Regions from separate parts of the Trinickia violacea genome, predicted to be linked through region 1. Evidence: predicted binding sites of a transcription regulator. Region 1 holds the regulator's gene; each other region holds the start of a gene.
What was found. Region 1 encodes LexA, which represses DNA repair genes until DNA is damaged. Its sites were predicted from a motif close to ACTGTATNNNNATACAGT; they were not measured.
Positions count from the first base shown of each region.

Region 2: a site for LexA is predicted at 3,878-3,895, ahead of imuA (translesion DNA synthesis-associated protein ImuA). Genes of this name have one in related genera too.
Region 3: a site for LexA is predicted at 3,537-3,554, ahead of dinB (DNA polymerase IV). Genes of this name have one in related genera too.
Region 4: a site for LexA is predicted at 2,319-2,336, ahead of FAZ95_RS16100 (PA0069 family radical SAM protein). Genes of this name have one in related genera too.

Region 1 covers NZ_CP040077.1:2,109,803-2,115,299, reverse strand. Annotated here, with positions in the region: gene cysW (sulfate ABC transporter permease subunit CysW) at 1-443, opposite strand, end outside; gene cysT (sulfate ABC transporter permease subunit CysT) at 440-1,348, opposite strand; gene FAZ95_RS09590 (sulfate ABC transporter substrate-binding protein) at 1,483-2,547, opposite strand; gene lexA (transcriptional repressor LexA) at 2,827-3,477, shown strand; gene FAZ95_RS09580 (hypothetical protein) at 3,509-3,895, shown strand; gene FAZ95_RS09575 (DUF2939 domain-containing protein) at 4,063-4,716, shown strand; gene FAZ95_RS09570 (universal stress protein) at 4,834-5,337, opposite strand.
Region 2 covers NZ_CP040077.1:1,350,018-1,355,514, reverse strand. Annotated here, with positions in the region: gene FAZ95_RS06215 (error-prone DNA polymerase) at 1-1,148, opposite strand, end outside; gene FAZ95_RS06210 (Y-family DNA polymerase) at 1,153-2,877, opposite strand; gene imuA (translesion DNA synthesis-associated protein ImuA) at 2,780-3,619, opposite strand; partial or broken gene FAZ95_RS06200 (IS110 family RNA-guided transposase) at 4,095-5,113, shown strand.
Region 3 covers NZ_CP040077.1:1,877,479-1,882,975, reverse strand. Annotated here, with positions in the region: gene FAZ95_RS08485 (M3 family metallopeptidase) at 1-874, shown strand, start outside; gene FAZ95_RS08480 (amidohydrolase family protein) at 1,027-2,313, opposite strand; gene dinB (DNA polymerase IV) at 2,304-3,410, opposite strand; gene FAZ95_RS08470 (aspartate/glutamate racemase family protein) at 3,713-4,408, shown strand; tRNA gene FAZ95_RS08465 (tRNA-Met) at 4,533-4,609, opposite strand; partial or broken gene FAZ95_RS08460 (OFA family MFS transporter) at 4,762-5,497, opposite strand, start outside.
Region 4 covers NZ_CP040077.1:3,513,606-3,519,102, reverse strand. Annotated here, with positions in the region: gene FAZ95_RS16115 (acyl-CoA dehydrogenase) at 1-197, shown strand, start outside; gene FAZ95_RS16110 (D-amino acid dehydrogenase) at 332-1,618, opposite strand; gene FAZ95_RS16105 (Lrp/AsnC ligand binding domain-containing protein) at 1,764-2,252, shown strand; gene FAZ95_RS16100 (PA0069 family radical SAM protein) at 2,361-3,494, shown strand; gene FAZ95_RS16095 (NINE protein) at 3,539-4,009, opposite strand; gene rpsP (30S ribosomal protein S16) at 4,427-4,681, shown strand; gene rimM (ribosome maturation factor RimM) at 4,832-5,497, shown strand, end outside.

The sequences.
Region 1 (5,497 bases):
TCGGCGAGCCACGGGCCGAACCAGCCTTGCGCGCCGAACATCAGCACGTAGATCAGCCCCGAAATCACAGGCGATACCGAGAACGGCAGATCGATCAGCGTCGTGAGCAGCGCCTTGCCCTTGAATTCGAACTTCGCGATCGCCCACGACGCCGCGAGTCCGAACGCGAGATTCAGCGGCACCGCAATGGCCGCGACGAGCAGCGTGAGCTTGATCGCGGACCAGGCGTCGGGATCGGCGAGCGAGTCGAAGTAATAGCCGACGCCTTTTCTGAACGCCTCGTAAAACACCGCCGCGAGCGGCACGGCGAGAAAGAGCGTGAGGAACACGAGCGCGATGCCGGTCAATGCCCAGCGCACGAAGCGCGGCTCGGTGACCGGGTTCGACTCGCTTGCAGCACGCGCGCCCGGCGCTCGCTGGAGGATGGCGGAATCGTGGCTCATCGCGCGGCTCCTTCAATCGCGGGCGCAGTCTCCGACGCCGTTGCTGCACTCCGCGCCGGACCGCTCGCCCCGCGGCTCGTGCGCCGCTGCAAATACCACTGCAGCGTATTGATCAGCAGCAGCATCACGAACGACACGACGAGCATCACGACCGCCAACGCCGTCGCACCCGCATAGTCGTACTGCTCGAGCTTCGTGATGATCAAGAGCGACGTGATCTCCGACTTCATCGGCACATTGCCGGCGATGAAGATCACCGAGCCGTACTCGCCGAGCGCGCGCGCGAACGCGAGCGCGAAACCCGTGAGCAGCGCGGGCGTCACGGCAGGCAGCACGACGCGGCGAAACGTCAGCCAGCGCGACGCGCCAAGGCATGCCGCGGCCTCCTCCTGCTCGCGCTCGAAGTCTTCGAGCACGGGCTGCACGGTGCGCACGACGAACGGCAGGCCGATAAAGGTCAGCGCGACCAGCACGCCCAACGGCGTGAACGCGATCTTGATGCCGAGCGGCGCGAGAAACTGCCCGATCCAGCCGTTGCCCGAATAGACGGCGGCAAGCGAGATGCCCGCGACCGAAGTCGGCAGCGCGAACGGCAAATCGACGACCGCATCGACGATGCGCTTGCCCGGAAACGTGTAGCGCACGAGCACCCACGCCACCAGAAAACCAAACACGGCGTTGATGAGCGCCCCGCCGAGCGCCGCCGAAAACGTGAGCCGATACGACGCCAGCACACGCGGCGACGCGACCGCGCGCACGAATTGATCCCACTCGAGCGTGGCCGTCTTCAGGAACGTCGCGGCAAGCGGGATCAGCACCACGAGGCTCAAATACGCCACCGTGATGCCGAGCGTCACGCCAAAACCGGGCAAGGCGCTCGGCTTGCGGAATGTGAACGTCGTCATGCGGATGCTCTTCTTGGGTGCGGCCCCGAAGGGAGCCGTTCGCGAGCGGCCGGTGCGTCGTCGTGTGACTCGCTTGGCCGCTCGTCGTCGTTGTTATGGCCGGCTGAAGCCGGCGGTGTGACTCTCTTGCTGCGTTACTGCGGCTGATAGATCGAATCGAACACGCCGCCGTCGGCGAAATGCGTCTTCTGCGCGTTGGTCCAGCCGCCGAACGTGTCGTCGACCGTGTACAGCTTCAGCTTCGGAAACTTGTCCGTCAGCGCGGCCGGCACCTTGCTCGAACGCGGACGATAAAAATTCTTCGCGGCAATCTCCTGCCCTTCGTCGCTATAGAGGAAGTTCAGATACGCCTCGGCGAGCTTGCGGGTGCCGTGCTTGTCGACGACCTTGTCGACCACCGCCACCGGCGGCTCGGCGAGGATGCTCACCGACGGCACGACGATCTCGAACTTGTCCGCGCCGAACTCCTTCTGCGACAGGAACGCCTCGTTTTCCCAGGCAATCAGCACGTCGCCGATGCCGCGCTGCACGAAGCTCGTCGTCGCGCCGCGCGCACCCGAGTCGAGCACGCCGGCGTTCTTGTAGAGCTTGGTGATGAACGCCTTCGCCGTCTGATCGTTGCCGCCCGGCTGGTGCACCGCGTACGCCCAGGCCGCGAGGTAGTTCCAGCGCGCGCCGCCCGAGGTCTTCGGATTCGGCGTGACGATCGACACGCCGGGCTTCACGAGGTCGTCCCAATCCTTGATGTGCTTCGGATTGCCCTTGCGCACGAGGAACACGATCGTCGACGTGTACGGCGACGCGTTGTCGGGCAAACGCGTCTGCCAGTTCTTGTCGATGAGCCCCTTGTTCGCGAGCGCGTCGATGTCGTAGGCGAGCGCGAGCGTCACGACGTCGGCCTGCAAGCCGTCGAGCACCGAGCGCGCCTGCGCGCCCGAGCCGCCGTGCGACTGCTTGAAGGTCACCGTGTCGCCGGTCTTCGCTTTCCACGCCTTGCCGAATGCCTGGTTGATGTCTTGGTACAGCTCCCGCGTCGGGTCGTAGGAGACGTTCAACAGCGTCGTATCGGCATGCGCTGGCGCGCTCGCGGCCAGCGCCAACACGCCGGCCACCGTCGACAGCGCGCTCAAAGCCAGCATCGCAACCCACCGGCGAGCCTTGCCCGCCTTCCCCGTATTCCCCGTCGTACTTTCGGCCATGCGCTTTTTCTCCGTTTTCAAGACTGGTGCTTTATTCCGTCGGGCCAGTCTAGCGAAGGGCCTACATACTCAAAAATAATAAATCTTCATTCTTTAATGACAAAAAGTGGATAGCGACAGCCGGAACCGGCGCTATCCCAGCCGTTTGGTTGCTCCGGCGTCGCGGATGACCTCGATCAAGCGTGGCGGCTGGCTCGGATAGCGACACTTAAAGTAACGCTTGAAATGTGACGAATACTGTATAAAAATACAGTCACCTGTCTATCCATACAGTGCGCCATGACCAAACTCACCGCAAGGCAGCAGCAGGTTTACGACTTGATCCGCCAGACGATCGAAAGAAGCGGCTTTCCGCCCACGCGGGCCGAGATCGCCGCAGAACTCGGCTTCAGCTCGGCCAATTCGGCCGAAGAGCACCTGCGGGCGCTCGCGCGCAAAGGGGTGATCGAACTCGCCGCCGGCGCCTCGCGCGGCATCCGCTTGCTGATGGGCGTGGACGACGCGCCACATCAATTCACGCTGCCGCACGCGGGCCTAATGCAGCTTTCGCTGCCGCTCGTCGGGCGCGTCGCGGCGGGCAGTCCGATCCTCGCGCAAGAACATATCTCGCAGCACTACGCGTGCGATCCGGCGCTCTTCTCGAGCAAGCCCGATTACCTGTTGAAAGTGCGCGGGCTGTCGATGCGCGACGCCGGCATCCTCGATGGCGATCTGCTCGCGGTGCAAAAGCGCAGCGAAGCGAAAGACGGCCAGATCATCGTCGCGCGGCTCGGCGACGACGTTACCGTCAAGCGCCTCAAGCGCCGCAAGGACGGCATCGAACTGATCGCCGAGAACCCCGATTACGACAACATCTTTGTTCAGGCCGGGAGCGCGGAATTCGCACTCGAAGGTATTGCGGTGGGGCTGATTCGCCCGACCGAATTCTGAACGCCGCCCAGACTCTGCCTGGAGACATGCCATGGACCGCCTTGCCCGCCTCTTGCCTATCCGTCAATTCGGCCGTCTGCGCCATCTGCGCGGCGTCGTGCCTTGCGCACCGCTCGAAGCCGGCGCCGCGCTGACTCGCACCACGCGAATCGCCGAGACGCGATTCGATCAGCCCGAATTGCAGTTCGAATCGCACGCGGGGGGATGGGAGCCGGCACTGCCGTCGGCGCTGCCGGCGTTCGCCCGGGTGTCGTTGAATAGCGGTTTGAACTCGGAACCCGCGCGGCGTGGGCCGGTGCGCGTTTATCACGGCGCGTCGCGCCTGATCATGGTCGGCACCATCGACGCGGTCTGCCGGATGATCGATCGTTGCATTGCAGCCGAAGGCTCGGGCGCGCAACAAGGTCTTTTCGATTGATGGGCTCGATGGCGCACTCGGTTGCGCCACCAAGCTGCGTCACGCATTTGTCGGCGCAGGCGCCAAATTCATCGCGCCAGTTGCAATAGCTAACAATTCTGAAGGGATCATTTTCTTGGCTTGACGGTCCACCGATCATCGTCATTTTCTGCGGAGACCTTTCCCTCATGTCCGATCCCGTTCGCTCAACGCCACGCAGTCCGGTCGCGCTTGCGATCAAGGTCGCTATCGCATTCGCTGTGATCGCGGTATTGAGCTATGCCTACGCGTCGCCATACATTGCGCTCGATCGCCTGAAGCGCGCAGCCGACGCGCGCGACGCACAAACGCTCAATCAGTACGTCGACTATCCGGCTTTGCGCCAGAGCCTCAAGGATCAAGTCACGCAATTGCTGACGCGGCGTATCGATGAGCAAAAGCTCCACAATCCGTTCGCGGCCATTGGGGCGATGATCGGAATGGCTTTGGTCGGGCCGCTCGTCGACGCCTATGCCACACCCGACGGCGTGGCCGCGATCCTCGACGGCATGCCGCCGCGCGGTACGCCCGGCGAGCATCCGCCCGAACCGGGGGAGCCCTCGGAAAACATGGCTTCGAACGAGGCCCCGTCGCAACCCGGGCAACCCGCATCGGCGCCGGCCACGTCCTCGAGCCAGCCGGCATCGGCCCCGGTGCCGCCGAAAACCACAGCGGGCTATCGGGGCGTCAACGAGTTCGCTGTCACCTACCAGCGCAGTGCAGGCAACGCGCAGTATTCGGCGATTCTGCATCGCGATGGGTTGTTTTCGTGGAAGCTGGTGGCCGTCGAGCTAAACGGTTAGATCGCAATTAGATCGACTGAGCGCGCTAACTAAACGCGCTCATTAAGCGTCTTCACATACGCGTGACCACGGTGACGTGCGGCCGGCCTGGCCGATCGGCCGCACGAGAGACTGAATTTAACGCACGGTACCCGCTTCGGCGGCCATAGCCGCTTCGGTTTCCGCTTCTTTTCGTTGCTCTTGCGGCGTCGAGCACGCCACCAGAATGCTGCACGATACGCGGTCGAGCAACTGCGTATTGCCCGAACCCATCCACCAGCGCGACAGGCCGCTGCGGCAGCGGTGACCAACCACGACCAAATCGGCCTGGATTTCACTGGCGAGATTGGCGATCTCGTCGATCGGGTGGCCGAACGCGAAATGACCGTGCGCCTGCACGCCCCGTTCGGTCAGCCAGTTCACGCCTTCCTGAAGAATCTCGCGAGCGGCGTCTTCGAAGCGCCCGCACGCGACATCGGTCAAGAGCCCGGCGCTCTGGGCGATGCTCGTCCGCATGTCGACGACCGACAGCAGGTGCGTCTCCGCCTTCAAGTCGAGTGCGAGATCGGCGCCGCAGCGCAACGCCTTGCGGCCTTCACGCGTGCCGTCATAGCACAACAGAATTTTTTTGTAGCTTGCCATCACGACCTCCCATATGCGCTTGTGCGCGCCTTTGCCCTAATCATGGTGCGCCGCAATTCCGCTTGCAAGGGATGGAAAACGCTTAGTGGATCGGCCGATTCGTGCGCCAAATCGAACCGGGGTCAAACGAAAAGACGGTGCGACCGCCGGTCATGGCGCG
Region 2 (5,497 bases), 760 kb from region 1:
GTAATCCGCAGACAGTAGCAAACGACCGAATTGGCCGCCGAGCCGCGCCCTTGGCACAGGATATGGCGCTCGCGCGCGAAGCGCACGATGTCGTACACCGTCAGGAAATACTTTTCATATCGAAGCTCGGCGATCAGCGCGAGTTCTTTTTCGATCTGCTCGATGTTGTCGACGGAAAGCCCACCGGGCCAGCGCTCGATCGCACCGGCCATCACGAGTTTGCGCAGATGACTCGCCGGCGTCTCGCCCGGCGGCACCAGCTCTTCCGGATATTCGTACTGCAGCTCAGCGAGACTGAACGTGCAGCGGGCCGCGACACGCAACGTCTCTTCGAGCGTATCCGCCGGATAGAGCGATGCGATTCGCACGCGGGTGCGCATGTGCCGCTCGGCATTCGGCTCGAGCGCGTGGCCGCACTCCGCAAGCGGCTTCACGAGACGGATCGCGGTCAACGTATCCTGAAGCGGCTTGCGCGAGCGCGCGTGCATCAACACTCCGCCTGCGGCGACGAGCGGCAAGCCGCTCTCATCCGAAAGCATCCGCAGCGCTTCGATGTGTTCATCGTCGCGGCCGTTTTGCCAGAGCTCGAGCGCGAGCCACGAGCGCTCTTGAGCGAAGGCCGCGAGCCAGTGTGCGCAACGCAGCGTCTGCGCCAGCGAGGTTTCGCGCTGCGGCACCAGCATCAAGAGGCAATCGGGCAAGTGCTTCAAATGCGCGAGTTCCGATGGGGGATCGGTAAAGTCCGCCGGTACGAGCCGGTAGCTGCCCTTTTCCGCGCGTGAGCGCCCCAGCGTAATCAGCTCGGAAAGGTTGCCATAGCCTTCCCGATTCGTTGCGAGCACAACCAATGTGCAAAAGGGCTCGCCGTCTTCGCCGGTCAGACGAAGCTCGCTGCCGATCAAAAGCTGCAGCGCGCCCTCATGCGTTTTCGCCGCGACGTGCGCGCGCACGACACCGGCGAGCGAGCACTCGTCGGTAATCGCGAGTGCGGTATAGCCATGATGGATCGCCTGATCGACGAGGTCGCGCGGATGCGAAGCGCCGCGCAGGAAAGAAAAATTGCTCAGGCAGTGCAGCTCGGCGTAGCCCGGCAATTGAGGCGACGGTGCCGATGCCTGCGTGGCAGGAGATAAGGCAGAGGATGCCATCGCTTCAACCGAAAAGACCTTGCAAGAACCAATAACCCGACAGGCGCTCTCGGAACACCCAGAACATTCGCCCGTCGTCGTCGGCTGCGATGTAGTAATCGCGTTCGACACCCTGCCCATCCCACCACCCTGCCTCGATCCGCTCGGTGCGGGTCAGCATTTTCAGAGGGCGTCGATAGACCGGCCGCTGCTCGCGCATGACCAATTTGAGCGGCTTGTCGAGCAGCCAAACGGGACGCGGCGGCTGCGGGACTTCATCGGATAAGACAAGCGCTTGCGGAGGCTCGCGAAGCGGCAACGCGTTGTCCGGCAGCACGGTTTGCGCCGCGCTATCTGGATGGCTTGGCTCGATGGCCCCCCCTGCCGCGAGGTCCGATGCAGATGTCGGCATCTCCTTTGCGGCAGACTTCGCCCCCGAATGCCGCGACGGACGCTTCGACTTCGCCTGCCGCGACGTCCGCTCGGGCTGCCCGGTTTGATACGCCTCGACATTCATCGCCCTCTCGGGCCGATGATCGTCCAGCATGGAAATCCGCATCACGTTTTCGGAGCCCAAACGCGCACTTAGCCGTTCAAAGAGACGCGCGACTGAATCTCGATCCGCATCCGGCATAGGAAACAGCGTGTCCGATTGCGCCGCATGTTCGTCGATCTGATCGGCGACGATTTTCAGCTCGATGGCCGGTGCAATCAGCTCGGTTTGGTTCAGCTTCTCGCGCAGCAACCAGATCAGGTGATCGGGATCGCGCGACGGCACCGCCCACGACACCGTCAAGCTCGAGGTGCGCGGCGCATGGCGAGCGGCCAATTCATGCTCGAGCAACAGCGTGTAGCGGCTGACCGCCGCGTGATGTGCGCTCAACCATCCGGCCAACTGCATCACGAGCCTGCGAGCGGCAAAGAGCAGCGCTTCGGCGCTATCGACACGCGCCTGCAACTCGAGCTGCGCTCGAAACGAAGCCGGCGCTCGGAACGACTCGCGCGGGTCCGGCTTTTCGCCGTAAGCCTGCGCGAGCAAGTCCAGGACGTCGCTGCCGAAACGTCTGACGACTCCGGCACGAGGCAAGCGCCGCAAATCGGCCAGCGTCGCGCAGCCGATCTGTTCGAACACGTCGCCATATGTGGCTACGGCTGGCAACAGCGAAACCGGCAGCGCATCGAGCGCGCGCGGCAGCGATGCTTCCTTCACGACATGCCACCGATGCCCTTCCCGCCGCGCGCGGGCATGCGCAAGCAGCCACGCGCCCCATGCGGTCGGCGCACAAGCCATGCGCGCGGTATAGCCGAAATCGCGGACTGTCGACGCCACCTTCGCCAGCAATGCGCGCAGTCCACCAAAGAGCCGCAACCCTGAACCCACTTCGAGCAGCAGCGTATGAGCGTGAGCCTGCGAAACCTTCGGCGTATACGCAAGCAGCGCCAGCGCCATCGCTTCGAAAGCCTGCGTCTCGTGTTCAACATCTGGCGTGAGCATCTGGAGCCCGGGGGCCAGAACCAGCGCATACGAACGCGTTTGCCCCGCCTGCACGCCGAGCTGGTATGCAGTGACATCCGGCATCAGGATGTGCGCGTGATCGGCCAGGGCATAGCAGCGGATATCGCTAGCGCCGGATGCAGTCTCGCCGATGCCATCACGCTGATTCGATTGGCTCGTGCTCTCTCTCTCGGACAGAGGCGGCTTCACGGCCTCCAGCGATAAGAGTGGCAATGTCACAGCGATCCACAACATGATTGGCCTTTCGTTCGTGACGCCTTGGACGTGCCGTGCGCGCCGGCAACATCGCCTCTTGCACAGGAAGCTCCATGCGCAGCGGTTCTGCAAGGGGCGGACCACGGCGCTTGATGATGTCGATCGCCAATCCGACCTTGTGCAACCAAAGCCGACGCTTCATCGCCTGCGCGCCATTGGGCAGAATGGGTGAACAGATCATCCGCAACGGTGCAGCCGAAGAGTGCACCGCCACATTCGCCGGACGAATCAGAAAGGCCAGAGATCGGGAATCTTGAGCCGCGACTTGCAGACGCCTTAGTGCTTCCGGCCGTGCATTCGACGCCCACATCAATACCGCCCCTATCCCGCCCTGCTTCAGTGCCTGCTCCGCGGCCCAAAAAGCTTGAGCTTCCGCCGCCCGCACCCAAAAAACCCTCTCAACAGCGATTCCCCATGCTTTCAACGCCGTCGTATGCGGGTGATACGGCGGCGCAATCATCACCACATGCCGCTCCGCTTCCACCGTGAGCTGGCGAAGCGCATAAACCAGCAAGCGCATCTCGCCTACGCCGTCATGCTCGACCAACAACTCGGTCAGACTGCCGATAGGCCAGCCCTGTCCGGGCAACGCTCGGTCGAGCGCTGGATGACCGCTCGAAATCGTCTGCGCCAGCGGACCGGCAACCTGGTCGCCCTGCCACATCTGGCGTTGCAGATTGGGCGCCAGCGCCTGCACCGCAAGCTGAATGACTGCTGTCATAAACCTGCTCGTTTTAAAGAGAATGCGCTGCCCTGCTCGCGAGCGAGCATCAAGAAGAACCCCGACTTCGCTGCGGCTGGGCTATACGCGCCAAGCCGACATCACCCAGTTAAGTGGCCTCGCATTCCTTGCTTTTGTCATGCACTGGGCAGTCTTCTGCACATGGCCGCCCCGACGAAACGCGGCGATGAGCAACGCGACCACCTGCTGCCAGCCTACGGGGATGTGATGCAGTTGGATGGATAGCGTGCACCCGATACTGTATTTTTATACAGTATTTTATTGGGAAAGTTAAGGGGCGTTGAGGTGTAATGACTCGGCGCTTTTTGTCTGCGGAAAAAGCGTGACAGGAGAATGAAATGAACGCGTCCCACCCGAGAACGTGAGAACAAGAGAAGGTGGATCCTCACGGGCCACGGCATCGATGTACCCAGGTGGAAAATGCACGCATTTCCCGGCAACCGGAGGATCCACGATGAACAGTATGGCCGTGGGCGTCGATATCGCCAAGCAGGTTTTCCAGGTGCATTACGTCGATCAGGAAACCGGACAGATCGTGAACAAGCCGATCAGGCGAGCCAAGTTTTTGGAGCACTTCGCGAATCGAGGGCCCTGCCTGATCGGAATGGAAGCATGCGGTGGAGCGCACCACTGGGCTCGGCAACTGACGCAAATGGGGCACGTGGTCAGGCTGATGCCGGCCGAGTTCGTGAAGGCATTCAACATTCGCAATAAGAACGATGCGGCGGACGCGCGGGCGATCTGGCTGGCGGTGCAGCAGCCGGGCAAGCCGGTGGCAGTGAAGACCGAGATGCAGCAGGCGATGCTGGCGCTGCACCGGATGCGCGAGCAGTTGGTGAAGTTCCGCACGATGCAGAGCAACGGACTGCGCGGATTGCTGGCGGAATACGGCGAGGTGATGAGCAAGGGACGGGCGAAGCTGGACAAGGAAATACCGGCCGCGCTGGGCCGAATCGCGGAGCGCCTGCCCGCGGTGCTGATCGATACCTTGCGGGAACAGTGGAACGGGTTGACCAAGCTCGATGAGCAGATTGCGCAGATCGAGCAACGCATGCGCGAATGGAAAAGCAAGACTTAGCAGTGCAAGCGATCAGCGAGATTCCCGGTGTCGGGCTGCTCACGTCAACGGCGGCGGTGGCGATGATGGGCGACCCGAAAGCGTTCAGTTCAGGGCGGCAATTTGCTGCTTGGACGGGGCTTGTGCCCAAGCAGACCGGGTCGGGCGGTAAGGTGAACCTGCACGGGATCAGCAGGCGGGGCGACACGTATCTGCGCACGCTGCTGATTCACGGTGCGCGAGCAGTGTTAGCGCATGCGAAGGAACCCGGCGAGTGGGTCGAGCAGATGAAGAAGCGGCGACCGGCCAATGTCGTCATCGTCGCGCTGGCCAACAAGATCGCGCGGACGATCTGGGCGGTGCTCGCTCATAACCGGCCGTACCGCAAGGACTACGTGAGCGTGAAGCCGACCTGATCGGCTCACGCGAGGTAGAAGATCAACGTTTAAACACAGGGTGAACGTCGAAAGGTTGCGCAGCTATCGAGTGTGATGACAAGCCAGGTAAGACCGGGGCCCGCTAAACCTGAATCGCACCAAGAGCTTTGAGCTCGTCAGGAGAATGAGGCGCGGGTCAGCGAATTTCATAGAGGCCCGCAGCAGCAGTACCGGCTGCATCAAGGCCGGATATAGAGCTGCAGCCCACCCTGTCCGTCAGAACACACGAGAACTGTTGCAAACGGGACGCGTTCATATAGGGTGGGATGGGGCGAAGGCGGCTTGCCGTGGCGGCGAACTGGGCCATCAGGCCACGCTGATGGCACGGCGCCTGTTGGTATGCGAGGGGATCAGGAAATGAGC
Region 3 (5,497 bases), 230 kb from region 1:
CGGCTCGCTCGTCGCGCAGTTCTATCTCGACTTGTACGCACGCGAAGGCAAGCGCGGCGGCGCATGGATGGACGATGCTCGCTCGCGCCACAAGCGCACCGAAGGCGGCGTGCAGACGCCGGTCGCCTATCTGACGTGCAACTTCTCGGCGCCCGTCGGCGGCAAGCCGGCCTGCTTCACGCACGACGAAGTCATCACGCTGTTCCATGAGTTCGGCCACGGCCTGCATCACATGCTCACGCGCGTCGACGAACTAGGCGTGTCGGGCATCAACGGCGTCGAATGGGATGCGGTCGAGCTGCCGTCGCAGTTCATGGAGAACTTCTGCTGGGAGTGGGACGTGCTGACCGACATGTCGTCGCATGTCGAAACCGGCGCTACGCTGCCGCGCGACCTCTTCGACAAGATGCTCGCCGCGAAGAACTTCCAGAGCGGGCTCGGCACGCTGCGGCAGATCGTGTTCTCCATGTTCGACATGATCCTGCATGTCGATTTCGATCCGGCCGCGCAGAAGAACGCGACCGATCTCGCGCGCGAGATCAACGAGCGCTTCCACGTCATTCCGCAGGCGCCGTTCTCGCGCTGGCCGAACACGTTCAGCCATATCTTCGCGGGCGGTTATGCGGCGGGCTACTACAGCTACAAGTGGGCCGAGGTGCTGTCCGCCGATGCCTATTCCGCGTTCGAAGAAGCCGCCAAGGCCGCGAGCGGCAGCGTGCTCGATGCGGCAACCGGCACGCGCTACCGTCGCGAGATTCTCGAAGTGGGCGGCAGCCGGCCCGCGATGGAGTCGTTCAAGGCATTCCGCGGCCGCGAACCGCAAATCGATGCGTTGCTGCGTCACAGCGGCATGACGGCTGGCGCTGCGCACTAAGTTGCGCCACGCCCCTTGGCGCCCTGCCCGTTCACGTTGACGGGTAGCGCGCCGAGCGCATCTCTAGTGAAGTGCCGGTGAACCGGCGACGCCGCATGCCCTGCGACTCGCCGGTTTTTTCATGGGCGCACGCTGAGCGCGTGGCCGCTCGCTCAGCGATAAAGCTTGAAGTCGACTTCCGCAGGCCGGCCTTCAAGCGATAGTGTCGCGCGCGCCGCGGGCGTTCGCGCCACCACCGCGCCCCGCCTCACCACCGCGAGCCGCGCGGCGCGCAGGCGGATCGCTTCGATCGGATCGCGCGCATCGAGCAGTACGCAGTCGGCGTAGCCGCCGGGCGCGATCCCGTAGCCGTCCAGACCGAGGATCTTCGCCGCGTTGACCGTCACCGCATCGAACGAGGCGCGCATCGCATCGACACCCGTCATCTGCGCGACGTGCAGCCCCATATGCGCGACTTCGAGCATGTCCGCCGAGCCGAGGCTGTACCACGGGTCCATCACACAGTCGTGCCCGAACGCGACATCGATGCCTGCCGCGAGCATCTCGGGTACGCGCGTCATGCCGCGCCGTTTCGGATAGGTATCCGAGCGGCCCTGCAGCGTGATGTTGATCAGCGGATTCGCAATCGCCGCAACGCCGGCCTCGCGCATCAACGGCAGCAGCTTGCTCACGTAGTAGTTGTCCATCGAGTGCATCGATGTCAGATGTGAGCCCGCGACGCGTCCTTGAAGCCCAAGCCGGTGTGTTTGCGCGGCGAGCGTTTCAATGTGCCGCGACATCGGGTCGTCGGATTCGTCGCAGTGCATGTCGACGCGCAAGCCTCTCTCAGCAGCGAACTCGCACAGCAGGCGTACCGACTCGGCGCCATCCGCCATCGTCCGCTCGAAGTGCGGAATGCCGCCGACGACATCGACGCCCATCTCGATTGCGCGCTTCAAGTTGTCGAATGCGCCCAGGCTGCGCAAGAGGCCGTCCTGCGGAAACGCGACCAATTGCAGATCAAGATACGGCGCCACGCGCCGCTTCACTTCGAGCAGCGCCTCGACGGCGAGCAAACGCGCATCGCAGACGTCGACGTGCGAGCGAATCGCCAGCAGCCCTCGCGCGACGGCCCAGTCGCAGTACTGCAGCGCGCGTTCGATCAGCGCTTCTTGTGTGAGGTGCGGCTTGAGCTCGCCCCAAAGCGCAATGCCTTCGAGAAGCGTGCCCGACGCGTTGACGCGCGGCAGTCCATATGAAAGCGTCGCGTCCATGTGGAAGTGCGCGTCGACGAACGGCGGCGCGACCAGCAGGCCGGCCGCGTCGATTTCTTCGCGCCCGGTGGCCGCGAGCCGCGGCTCGACGGCGACGATGCGTTGGCCGTCGATGCCGATATCGACCGGCTCGTCTCGAAGTGCGACGTGAGTCGTGAGTGCTGCGCGGCGAATGATCAGGTCCATCGGCGGCTCCCTGGGGCGCTCGTTAGTGTGGGTTCGATTCTAACGATCCTGTTCCCCATCCGGCGTATGGGCGCCCCGCGTAGCGACGCCCGACACATCCTCGAACAACGCAAACTGCCCAGCGCTGGGTCGTCTTCTTCGAGACGCACGCCGACACCCAGCAATCGAACCGGCCGCTTACGCCGCGCCAAGCCTTTTTCAAGCAGCCCGAGCAGCGTAGGGACATGCGTGACATCACCGACGCACTCGACCGTCGTGCGCTGGAAATCCGCGAAACGAATCTTCACATACAGCTTGCGCACGGCAGACGCCGCGCCTGCGCGCACGATCCGTTCGTCGAGCTGCTCGGTCAGGCGCCGGATCTCCGCTGCGCATTCGTCGAACGTCTTCAGATCCGTCACGTAGGTGGTCTCGACGCTGATCGATTTGCGCTCCTGGTCCGCTTGCACCGCACGATGGTCGACGCCGCGCGACAGCTCGTAGAGACGCTTCCCGAACGCGCCGAAGTGACGATGCAGGTCGATCAGCGCCCAGCCGCGCAACTCGAGACATGTCGTGATGCCGAGCTTTTCGAGCTTGGCCGCCGTGACCTTGCCGACACCGTGAATCTTGCGCACCGGCAACGCCGCGACGAACGCATCGATTTCGTGCGGACGCACGACGAAGAGCCCGTCGGGCTTGTTCCAGTCGGAGGCGATCTTCGCGACGAACTTGTTTGGCGCGACACCCGCCGACACCGTCACGCCGACCGTCTCTCGAACCCGCTGGCGAATCTCCTCGGCCATCAGCGTGGCGCTGCCTTTGCAGCGCTCGGAACGGGTCACGTCGAGATAGGCTTCGTCGAGCGACAACGGTTCGACGTCCGGCGTGTAATCGCGATAGATCGCCATGATCTGCCGGGAGGCGACTCGGTACTTCTCCATCACGGGCCGCAGTATCAGCAGCTCGGGACATTTGCGCATCGCAAGCGCCGACGACATCGCCGAATGCACGCCGAAGCGCCTCGCCTCGTAATTGCAAGTCGCAATGACGCCGCGCGCCTCGGGGCGGCCGCCCACCGCGAGCGGCCTGCCGCGCAACGACGGATCGTCGCGCATCTCGACCGACGCATAGAAGCAGTCGCAATCGCAGTGGATGATCTTGCGCACGGCCGCGCCGCTCGCGTTGGAAGGCGCAAGCACGGGCGAAACGGAGTGCGGATCGAGCGGGTTCAAAGTGGTACCACTGTACAAAAATACAGTGGTATTTTCAAGAGAGGCGGCCTGCGCGCCGGAGCGCCTCCGTATCGGCAAAACGTCCGCGATCTGTATCGCGGCAAAAGCCGCCGCTGCGCTTATGCTTGTCGACGGCCGGGCGCGACCGGAAATACGCTACGAATGGTATGAGTGGGAGAACGAAGATGAAGACAATCGGCGTGATCGGCGGCATGAGCTGGGAATCGTCGGCCGAGTACTACCGCCTGCTGAACCGTCACGCGAAGGCGCGCTTCGGCGGACACCACAACGCCAAGAGCCTCATGCTGACCGTCGACTTCGCGCCCGTCGAAGCGCTTCAGCGTGCGGGCGATTGGGCTGCGCTCGGCACGCACATGGCCGAAGCCGCGCAACAGCTCGAGCGCGGCGGCGCCGACCTCGTGATTCTCGCGACCAACACGATGCACCGTGTCTATCCGGCGATCGAAAGCGCCATCACGATTCCGTTCCTGCACATCGCCGATCCGACGGGTGCCGCATTGCGCGAGGCAGGTGTGGAGCGCGTCGGTTTGCTCGGCACGCGCTATACGATGGAGCAGACGTTTTACACGGGCCGTCTTCGGGAGCAGTACCGGCTGGACACGTTGGTACCCAACGAAGCGGATCGCGTCGACGTCCACCGGATCATCTACGACGAGCTGTGTCACGGCGTCGTGAAAGACGAGTCCCGTGCGACGTACCAGCGCGTGATCGGTGATCTCGCCTCTCGCGGCGCGCAAGCAGTGATTCTCGGCTGCACGGAAATCACGCTGCTGATCAAGCCCGAGGATTCGTCGCTGCCGGTGTTCGATACGACGTCGCTGCACGCGCAGGCGGCGGTCGATTGGGCTGCTCGCGATTGAGCAAAACAGTAAGCGCGAAATCCACGATAAGCGGCTCGGTTCGAACCAGCCGCCACGAATACACTGCGCGCAGAAACAACAAAGCCCGCGTGGCGAGATGCCAGCGGGCTTTGTTATGAAGGCTTGGTTGCGGGGGTAGGATTTGAACCTACGACCTTCGGGTTATGAGCCCGACGAGCTGCCAGACTGCTCCACCCCGCGTCAGAGGAAGCGAATTGTACGGGCATGTCATCGTCGCGTCAAACAAAAGCGCCAATTAATTTCGCGTCGCCACGCGAACCACGTTGTGGGCAGCGAAGCGATCGCGTGTCGACACACGCACATCGCTTCGCCAAGCGCCGACAGTCCGGCACTCAGAACAACGCCACTGCCTTCTGAATAGCGATGAAAAGGCCCATGAGGAACGGAATGCCGACCGTGAGCCAGGCGATCAGACTACCGAACCCAAACCTGCCTCGCGCCGCCGTTTCCGCGTTGCCGATCGTGAGGTCCTCATGCACCAGCGCGCGCTCGTGCGCGAGTTCTTCATTCGTCATCCAGTACTTCTTGTCGACTGGCTTCACGAACATATTGCAGACGAAACCAATGGCCAGGAAGCCCGCCATGATGTAGAGCGTCACGTCGTAGATCAGGTTGTGCGCGACGCCGTGATCGATCTGGAACTGCCGGATGCCCGCGATCAGCGACGGCCCGATGATCCCCGCCACCGACCAGGCGGTAAGCAAACGTCCATGAATTGCGCCGACCATTTGCGGACCGAAGATGTCGGCAAGGTACGCCGGCACAGTCGCGAAGCCGCCGCCGTACATGCTGACGATGATGCAGATCGAAGCGACGAACAGCGCCGGCAGCAACCAATGTCCCCATGTCGGCAGCAAGCCATAGAGCGCGATGCCCAGCACGAAGAACGTGAAGTACGCCGTCTTGCGGCCGATCTTGTCGGAGAGCGACGCCCAGAAGATCCGCCCAAGCGAGTTGAAGAGCGAAATGAGTCCGACAAGCCCCGCCGCGACGCGACCAGCGCCGCCTTTTGCACGGCGCTCATTGCCGTGCCCGGTTCGAGCCCGAGCAGCTTCGGCCCGAACACTT
Region 4 (5,497 bases), 1.4 Mb from region 1:
GCGGCTGGCAGATGGCGCGTGCGCTTCTGGCGGCCGAAGCGAACGAGGCGAGCGACCCGTCGTTCTATAGCGCGAAGATGGCGACCGCGCGCTTCTATGCCGAGCATGTGTTGCCGCAGGCGGGCGCGTTCGAAGCGTCGATCGTCAGCGCGAAGGGCGGGGAAGGCGTGCTTGCGCTGGCCGAGGATCAGTTCTGACGGTACGCGTCACGTAGCTAGCTCATCGCAAAGGGCGCCTGATCGTCGGATCAGGCGCCCTTTGTGCTTTCATGCCGTCGAGCCAGCAGCCTTGTAGCAGCGAAAAGTAGCGAAATTCGCTGGCTAAAGCCGTATCAAGCGTAAGCCGGACGACCCGTGCCGCCGGTGTCGCCGAGATAGCGATGCACCGACAGATCGCCCGATTGAATCGCCGGCTGCTTGCCCGAGATCAAGTCGGCGAGCAGTTGGCCCGAGCCGCAGGACATCGTCCACCCAAGCGTGCCGTGGCCCGTGTTCGTGAACAGGTTCGACACCGGCGTGCGGCCGACGATCGGCGTGCCGTCCGGCGTCATCGGACGCAGGCCGGTCCAGAACGTGGCCTGCGTCGTATCGCCGCCGCCCGGGAACAGGTCGTTCACGCACATTTCGAGCGTTTCGCGGCGCGCCTGGCGCAGCGTCTTGTCGAAGCCGACGATCTCCGCCATGCCGCCGACGCGAATCCGGTCGTCAAAGCGCGTGATCGCGATCTTGTACGTTTCGTCGAGCACCGTCGACACCGGCGCCGCCGATGCGTCCACGATCGGCGCCGTGATCGAATAGCCCTTCAACGGGTAGACCGGAATCTTCACGATGCCCGTGAGGAACTGCGTCGAATACGAGCCGAGTGCGACGACATAGGCGTCGGCGCGGACCATTTCGGCGCCGCACTGCACGCCGGCGATTCGGTCGCCGGACATCGCGAGCGCGTCGATCGGCGTGTTGAAGCGGAACTTGACGCCGAGTTGTTCGGCGAGCGCGGCGAGGCGCGTCGTGAACAGCTGGCAGTCGCCGGTTTCGTCGCCGGGCAGGCGCAAGCCGCCGGTCAGCTTGTGCGACGTGGCCGCGAGCGCCGGTTCGGCGCGGGCCAGCTCGCTCGGGCTCAGCAACTCGAACGGCACGTTGGCGTCCTTGAGCACGGCGATGTCCTTCGCGGCGCCATCGAGCTGTTGCTGCGTGCGGAAAAGCTGGAGCGTGCCGCCCGTGCGGCCTTCATACTGAATGCCGGTGTCGGCGCGCAGCACTTGGAGGCAGTCGCGGCTGTACTCGGCGAGCCGGACCATGCGGCCCTTGTTGACGGCATAGCGCTCGGCGGTGCAGTTCTGCAGCATCTGCCACATCCAGCGCAGTTGGAATTGCGTGCCGTCGAGCCGGATGGCGAGCGGCGCGTGCTTCTGGAACATCCACTTGACGGCCTTGAGCGGCACGCCCGGCGCAGCCCACGGCGCGGCGTAGCCCGGCGAGATCTGGCCGGCATTGGCAAAGCTGGTTTCCAGCGCCGGGCCGGTCTCGCGATCGATCACGGTGACTTCGTGCCCCGCACGCGCTAGATAATAAGCAGTCGTCGTCCCGACGACCCCGCTCCCCAAAACGACGACTCGCATAGCTGCTCCCAGTAGGTTTTTTCTGCTGTTCGGGCCGAGGCGGTTAATAACCCTGGTGAGCCCGGTTGGTCTAGTGTTAATCGCTATACTATTGAGGTATCTCTAGTTTTTGTTATCGTATTTTTTACGTTTTTGGTAAAAGCCCATGAGAACGCAACGCCAGCCGGTTCGCACACTCGATAAGCTCGATCACAAGATCCTGAAATTACTTCAGGCGGATGGCCGGATGGCCATGAAGGATCTGGCGGAGCAGGTCGGGCTGACCGTTACGCCGTGTATCGAGCGGGTGAAGCGCATGGAGCGCGATGGCGTGATCACGGGCTACTACGCGCGCGTCAATCCGGTGGAGCTCGGGGCGGCGCTGCTCGTATTCGTCGAGATCACGCTCGATCACAAGAGCGGCAACATGTTCGACCAGTTTCGCCGCGAGGTGCAGAAGATTCCCGAAGTGCTCGAATGCCACCTCGTATCGGGCGATTTCGATTATCTGATCAAGGCTCGCATCGGTGAGATGGCCGACTACCGCAAGCTGCTCGGCGACATCCTGCTGCAGTTGCCGGGGGCCGTGCAGTCGAAGAGCTATGTCGTGATGGAGGAAATCAAGGAGTCGCTGACGATCGCTGTGGGCGAGTAGGGACGCTGAGGCCGATGGAGACGGCCTCGCAAACCCGGCGAGCGGCTTGGCATGATGCAAGGCGATACTGTATATTTATACAGTATATGCCCCACCCAAGCTCGAGCCATGGACGATTCCGAGTTTCCGATTGCCTTGCCCGTGCCTCGCAAGGGGCGCGGGGCCGTCACGAATCTGCAGGGCCGCTACGAAGTCGACCAGCGCGAGAAGGTCGACGACGGCTGGGTGAGATCCGAGGACGACGAAAGCGAAGCGCCCGCGCTGCGTACGCAGGTCTTCGAGGAGCGCGCGAAAAGCATCCTGACGCGCAACACCTCGCCCGATATTCCCTTCAGCGTTTCGTTGAATCCGTATCGCGGCTGCGAGCACGGCTGCATCTATTGTTTTGCGCGGCCGACGCACAGCTATCTCGGCCTGTCGCCTGGGCTCGATTTCGAAAGCCGCATTTACGCGAAGGTGAACGCCGCGGAGTTGCTCGAACGCGAGTTGTCGAAGAAGACCTATGTGCCGGAGCCGATCGCGCTCGGCGTCAACACAGACGCGTATCAGCCTGCGGAGCGCGAATTGCGCATCACGAGGCGCGTGATCGAGGTGCTACACGCACGAGGTCATCCTTTTGCGGCCATTACGAAGTCATCGCTGATCGAGCGCGATATCGATCTGCTCGCTCCGATGGCGGCGCGCAATCAAGTCATGGCCGCAGTGACCATCACGACGCTCGATGCCGATATCGCCCGCACGCTCGAGCCGCGCGCCGCGACGCCGTCGCGCCGGCTGCGCACGATCCGCGCCTTGAGCGAGGCAGGCATTCCCGTTGGCGTGAGCATCGCGCCCGTGATCCCGTTCGTCACGGAGCCGGACATGGAGCGCGTGCTCGAAGCATGCGCCGAGGCGGGGGCGTCGAGTGCGAGCTACATCATCCTGCGCTTGCCGTGGGAAGTGGCGCCGCTGTTCAAGGATTGGCTCACCGCGCATTTCCCCGACCGCGCCGAGCGCGTGATGGCGCGAGTGCGCGACATGCGGGGCGGCAAGGACTACGACGCGTCGTTCGCGCAGCGGATGAAGGGGGAGGGCTTGTGGGCGGAACTGCTGAAGCAGCGCTTTCACAACGCGGTGCGCCGGCTGGGTCTCAATGAGCGCAGGCGCGGAATTCTCGATATCTCTCAGTTCCGCACGCAGTTGTTAGCCGGAACGCGGCCGTCCGAGCCACCCCAGGACAATCCGCAGTTGAGCCTCTTCTGATGGGCCGGCACATGGCCTGCGCCGGCCCGCCGCGATTGAGATTGTTATTGCGAAAGCGACTTCGCCGCCTCGACTTGCGATTCGAAGTAGGTTTGGAAAGAAAGCGCGAGTCCGCTCATTAGCAGGAAGGCACCAAAAAACAGCGAAAAGATGACGACGAAGATGACCGTCCAGCCAGAGCGGCTGTGTTTGCCGGTTTGCGCGTTGAATTGCGCATCCCATTTCTGATCGGGGCGCAGGCCGTAGACGATCGCGGCGAGGAACGCCGCAAAGAGCGAAACCGCGCCGGGAACCGCGAGCCACCAGCCGATCGTGGCGGCGCGCTGGGTCGCGGCGAGCAGCAGGACGCCCGGAATGCCGATGATCGTGCCAACCAGATGTGCCCAGCCAAACACGTCGCGAAAGCCGTACAGATAGAAGCGATGTGCGCCGAGGCTGCCGAAAAGGAAGGCGAGCGCGGCGGTGAGGGTCTTCGAGCGAAAGCGGGGTGAGGCGGACGAAACGTTGGCGGACATAGGCGTCTTGCAAGAGGCGGGCGACGGAACGAATGACGGGCGGCGACGCAAAACCAGGCGCGCCGCTGCCGAGCGCGCATTCTACGCCGAGCCGGCGTGCGGGAGCATGTGGCGAGCCGCAGCTTCAGGAGAGGCGTGATGATATTGCGGGCTCTTGTGACGGTTTCGACGGGCGAGTGCCCAGGATACGTCCGGTTCTACCGCCGGCAGTTCGCACCGTTTGATCGGAGGAAAGCGAGCATTTATATGCCTTTCCGCACGATTTGCAGGCTATTCCCCCGCCCCCTGATCAAGGGGTGTGTCGGTATCGCACCACCCGTGCTTCCAGTTTTTCAGGTAAGTGTTTGTTATGGCTTCGGTTTCCCGCTATAATCGCGTGTTTCGTGGTTCCGAACCCCGGTTTTCAAGGATTCTAGTATGGTCATCATCCGCTTGGCTCGTGGCGGCTCGAAGAAGCGCCCGTTCTACAACATCGTCGCAACCGATTCGCGCAACCGTCGTGACGGCCGCTTCATCGAACGCGTTGGCTTCTACAACCCGGTCGCTACGAAGGGTGAGTCGCTGCGTATCGCTCAAGACCGCCTCACGTACTGGCAAGGCGTTGGCGCGCAACTGTCGCCGACCGTCGAGCGTCTCGTGAAGCAAGCGCAAAAGGCGCAGCCGGCTGCTTAATGGCAGTTGGGGCCGCAAGGCCTGTGTTGTTCGGCTTCGGCTACTCAATGCGCGCATCTGCCATGCGTCTGAGCAAATCGCTCGGCATGCCAGATGCGCTGCTTTCGTTTCGGCAGGTCGTTGTATTGGCGCTGGGCGCGAGGTTGACTGATGTCTGACCGTGAATCTGGCGGTTCAAGCCGCGCGAAAGGCGGGGCTCGCACGCAAGCATCGTTTGGTGCGTTCGTCCGGCAGCCTGTCGCCCGCAAGCCGGCCGCCCCTACGCCAGCCGCAAGCAGTGTGTCCGGTGCGGAATCCGAAGCGGCGCAGATTCGCGTCGAATCGGCAGAAACCTGGCCTGACGACGCGGTCGAAGTCGGCGCGATCGTCGATGCGTACGGTCTGAAGGGGTGGGTCAAGGTGGCCGCGCATGCGGACGCCGGGCAAGGCGGCGATGCGCTCTTGAGCGCTAAGCGCTGGTGGCTCGTGAAGGGCCGTGAGCGCAAATCGGCTGCGGTGCTGCAGTCGAAGACGCACAGCGACAGCATCGTCGCTCATCTGGGCGGCCCTGCCGATCGCGATGCCGCACTCGCATTGCGCGGTTGCAGCGTGCACGTACGGCGCAGCGATTTTCCGGCGCTGGGTGCCGACGAGTATTACTGGGTCGATTTGCTCGGCCTGAGTGTCGTCAACGAGGCGGGCGTAGCGCTGGGTGAAGTCGTCGGCATGATCGACAACGGCGTGCATTCGGTTTTGCGCATCGAGTATCCGACGACGGCCAAGGATGGCCGCGAGGTAAAGGGCGAACGCCTGATTCCGTTCGTCGGTGTGTACGTC